One region of the Halomonas sp. BL6 genome, then DNA from elsewhere that is predicted to be linked to it. Evidence: predicted binding sites of a transcription regulator. Region 1 holds the regulator's gene; the other holds the start of a gene.
What was found. The regulator LexA, encoded in region 1, represses DNA repair genes until DNA is damaged. The targets are predictions, from matches to a motif close to TACTGTNTANNTANACAGTA.
Positions count from the first base shown of each region.

Region 1 (2,399 bases):
TCGGGGCAGCCTTGGCCAATCGATGCGCGAACGTAGTGCCAGCCAAGCGGCGTTTGACCGCTGCCCTCTTCCTGCCCAACGCCTGCCAGCCCCGTCGAAATCGTACACTCATGCTGAATATCGTTACCTTGCCACCAGCAGAGTCTCTGACGCTGGGTATCGATCTCTATCCAACCACCGTGTGTAGGCGGCAGCTCAGCTAGCTTGGGCGTTTCCATGGTGACCCTCTTCAACCGCGGCGGGCAACGGCGCATTCATGGCGGCGACCACGACGGGCCGCAGGCGTCGTACCAGATCTCGCACCGTGACCTGTTCTTGGTAATCCTTGGCGGCGATATCACGCAGCGCATCCAAGCCTGACAGCGTGAATATCACCGTTCCCAACATAAAGTGTAGCCGCCAGAAACGCTCAGCGTCCGGCAGGTCTGGGGTCGCTTGGCGCACCAGCTCGGTGAAGCGCGTAAACACGTCGCCATATTGCTGCTGAATATAACGCCTTAAATGCCCCTGAGCCTGGCTATACGCCAGACCCAGGAGCCTCATGAACACTTTCAGGCTATTGCGTTCTGCCGGGACGGCCAACACCGTGGTCGCCATGGTCTCAAGCAGCACTTCCAAAGGAATCGGTTGACCTTGATGGCGCGTCTCGAGTTCATCCAGTGCCGTATGAAAACGTGCCGAAAACGGATCGAGATAGCGAGCGAACACCGCTTGAATCAGTGCTTTTTTGGAACCAAAGTGGTAGTTGACGGCCGCCAAATTGACGCGTGCCTTGCTGGTGATATTGCGCAGCGACGTCTCGGCAAAGCCTCGCTCTGCAAATAGCACCTCTGCCGTGTCCAATATACGCGTTACCGTATCTGATTGGGCCATCTCGCCCTCCAAAAAACAGGTGTTTTAAACAACGCTGCATACTATGACATATGTTTGACAGGCTCAATCACTTATCCAGTTCGCCAACGGTCCATGGGCGGCGCCTTCTTTACCTAGCTTTCAAAGAGCTCGCTATGTACTGGCGTTTGTCATGGACCATGTACTGGACAGAGCAACATACTGTATACTTAAACACATACTGATTAAGCCGACATGTAGCTACTGTCTTTTCACTGTTTTGGAGTTTGGTATGTCTCGTCCACTCACAGCACGTCAGCAGCACGTATTTGATTTCATCGTCAAAACCATGGGTGACCTGGGGTACCCGCCAACGCGCGCTGAAATCGCCAAGGCGCTGGGGTTCCGCTCTCCAAATGCTGCCGAGGAGCATTTGCGTGCGCTCGAGCGTAAAGGCGCCATACGCATCATTCGAAATACGTCGCGGGGAATTCGGCTACCGAACCAGGAGGTGCTGGAACCTAGCGAAGTGCCAGCAACGACAACGGCCGCCTCCGAGCCTGTACCCAATGGGCTACCCGTGATTGGCGAAGTTGCCGCCGGTAGTCCAATCTTGGCTGCCGAACACATAGACCGCTACTGCCCGCTTCCAGCCGAGTATTTTACGCCCAAAGCCGATTACCTATTACGTGTACGCGGCCTCTCCATGAAAGATGTCGGCATTTTGGAAGGCGATCTTCTGGCCGTTCATCGCACTGATCGCGTACGCGATGGCCAGATCGTCGTAGCACGGTTAGAAGACGAAGTGACGGTCAAGCGTTTTAAACGCCAGGGCCATCAAGTCACGTTGATCGCCGAGAATGCCGACTTCCCACCGATCGAGATCGATCTGCGCACCCAACAACTGGATATCGAGGGTGTCGGCGTCGGCGTTATTCGGGGCGGAAACGGACAAGCGCTCGGCTGAGCTGAGGCCGTGGTCAGACCCGGCACACGAAGTGTATTTACTGTGAGTCGATGTAACGGTGGTCATTGAAGGTGGCCACCCAACTTGGGTGGTAGACTAGCAAGATGCTGAGCAGCATCCCGGTGATGAAGGCTTCCGACGGCATCAGCAGCGGTAAAAAGCGGGCATACTCTTGAGCGAGATATACGGCCTCAGGATCCGTGCCCGCCAATATGATGAGCGCCACCGCGACAAGCCCGCCACCTAACGTCGACAGCGCTGCGCCGAAAAATCCGCAGGCGAATAAGAACACCATCAAATTATCCGGCAGGCGGCGATCCACCAGACGCCACACGATGCCTGTCACCATAGCAGGCACGATGCCAGTCACCAGTACGTTCGCCCCAAGAAGGTTCCACTCGTTACGTCCAATCGCTACCATGGCAGCGTTGATCATTACGTTGCTCAGCAGCGCTAACGGCATTTTAAAGACCAGCGTCATTAACACCGTAAATACTAGGTGAAGCGTCAACCAATCCACTGCTTGAGCGCGAAGCTGCCAAAACAGCATGACGACAAGCGTCGCGGCCAACCATCGATGTTGGAGCGCGTTATCTTCGAG
Region 1 covers NZ_VDGL01000007.1:38,295-40,693, forward strand. Annotated here, with positions in the region: gene FHJ80_RS14495 (L,D-transpeptidase) at 1-218, opposite strand, end outside; gene FHJ80_RS14500 (TetR/AcrR family transcriptional regulator) at 196-873, opposite strand; gene lexA (transcriptional repressor LexA) at 1,124-1,798, shown strand; gene FHJ80_RS14510 (energy-coupling factor ABC transporter permease) at 1,836-2,399, opposite strand, start outside.

Region 2 (2,399 bases), on a different contig from region 1:
GTACTGATGGCGCTGATCGGCATTTGGTACATCAACTTCATTGGCGCGGAAACCCAGGCCATCGTGCCCTACGACCAAGCGCTGAACCAGTTGCCTTCTTTCCTGCAGCAGCTGGACATGGAGTCCAACGGTAAGTCGGTGGATATTTTCGGCCACCCGGTGAACTACAAAACCGGCCCGATTGTATGGGGCCAAACCGGCTCCAACGGCCAGCACGCCTTCTTCCAGCTGCTGCACCAGGGCACACGCTATGTGCCCATCGACTTTATTGCCTCGCTCAAGCCGGAGCCGGGCGTGGAAGATCACCACTTCGCCCTGCTGACCAATATGCTGGCCCAAGCCAACGCCTTTATGGAAGGCAGCCAAGGCGACAGCAAAGAGCTGAGCCAGCTCGACCCCTACAGCTGCCCAGGCAACCGCCCTTCCAGCACTTTGTTACTCGATGAGCTAACGCCGAAAAACCTGGGCGCGCTGATTGCGCTCTACGAGCACAAGGTGTTCGTTCAGGGGGTAATTTGGAACATCAACTCGTTCGACCAGTGGGGCGTGCAGCTCGGCAAGCGCATCGCCGGTGAAATCAGCGAGCGCATCGACGCCAACGCCGCGGATTTCGACGCGTCTACCCAGGGGCTTTTGGAACTCGTACGCGCCCACTTCCCTAGCAGCGCGCGCAAAGCCGATAGCGCCGAGCCAGCGAGCAGTGATAAAAAACCGGTGCGGAAGAAGCGTTAGGTTAAAAGGTAAGTAAGCACAGCGCCTTGGCAAACGACCAGGGCGCTTTTAGGTCAACGCCTATGGAATGGCGCTCACCCGTCGAAAATCGGCGTGTCGTCTTAGCTTATTGAATAGTGTGAAAAGGTGACCCCATGCAGCATCTTCACCAAGCCATCCAGCGCTGCCCTCGAGTCGCGGTGTACGGCACGTTAAAGCGCGGCCACCGCAATCATCATTGGTTAAACGGCGCTGACATGCTGGGTCAAGACTGCCTAAACGAGATTACGCTCTACGATCTTGGGCCCTACCCAGGCGCCAAGCTCACGCCGTCTGCCGGTGTGAGCGTGGAAGTGTACGCCATCGACGCCGAGCGATTAGCGCGGCTCGATGAATTGGAAGATTACCTGCCCCTGGCCCCCGCAGAAGGCGTGTACGACAGGACGGTGCTGGCAACACAGTATGGCGATGCGTGGTGCTATATCTACAACCCAACGGTTGAGGCAACGCAGCTGATTGAGAGCGGAGAGTGGTAGAACGATCTACAAAAAGGCGAGCTAGGTAAGCGGGAAAGATGACGCACATGCACGACGGGCTCATCGCGGTGCCGCCAAACGGTCAGCAATCGCTGAATATTGGTTTCTGCTTGCGGGTTATTGCGCTCTCCCGCCTCCTCCGTCGCCATGCCTTGCTGCATGTCGATAAGGATCAGCGCTACACGCTGACTCGTCGTCGCGGACATGCTCTCTCCCTGACGTCATCCCAGTAAGTCGTCCTCTTTTGCCAAAAATACCATGAGCGCTGTCGTGGCTGTACTGCCCGCTTGGTTGCGGTGCTGAGAAAACCTCATATACTGTATGCATGAACATATATTTCAATGCTACGTACGAGGTGGCAGATGACATCATTGGACCTCTCTCGCACTACCGTGCACAAAGGGCGCGGTGCTACCTACGACCCGCATAACCGTTTTGCCCCTACCCACAGCGTGGCGGAGGATGACGGCTGGTGGCAGGAAGAGGCCGCCACCTCGCTGGCAACGGAAGTGCGTGAAGAGCCCAGCAAAAGCGCGCTCTCTTGGAACCAGTCGCCCGACCTGCCCTTCGACCGCTCGCTCAACCCTTACCGTGGCTGTGAGCATGGCTGCGTGTACTGCTACGCCCGCCCTTCCCACGCTTATTGGGATTTATCGCCGGGGCTGGATTTCGAGACCAAGCTGATCGCCCGCAGCGGGTTGGTGGAGCATTTAAAAGAGGAGCTTTGCCACCCTCACTACGTTTGCCGTCCCATTAACCTTTCTGGCAATACCGACTGCTACCAGCCGCTGGAAGCCACTTACCAAACCACGCGCCGCCTGCTGGAGTTTCTGCTGGCGTGCCGACACCCGGTCACGCTAGTGACGAAAAGCACGCTGATTTTGCGGGATATCGATCTACTGGCAGAAATGGCGGAGCATCGCTTGGTGCGGGTGTTCGTGAGTTTGACCAGCCTGGACGCTAACCTCAAGCGTACGCTGGAACCCCGTGCGGCATCGCCCCAGGCGCGTTTGAAAGTGATTCGTGAGCTAAATACGGCGGGAATTCCGGTGGGCACGCTGGTATCCCCCATCATTCCTGGCCTGACCGACCATGAGATCGAACGCATTCTGGAAGCCGCGAGCCGTGCCGGAGCACGCACTGCCACTTGGA
Region 2 covers NZ_VDGL01000009.1:59,466-61,864, reverse strand. Annotated here, with positions in the region: gene pgi (glucose-6-phosphate isomerase) at 1-732, shown strand, start outside; gene FHJ80_RS16730 (gamma-glutamylcyclotransferase) at 867-1,247, shown strand; gene FHJ80_RS16725 (hypothetical protein) at 1,196-1,396, opposite strand; gene FHJ80_RS16720 (PA0069 family radical SAM protein) at 1,610-2,399, shown strand, end outside.
Region 2: FHJ80_RS16720 (PA0069 family radical SAM protein) is a predicted target of LexA. The motif match lies at 1,563-1,582, and genes of this name have one in related genera.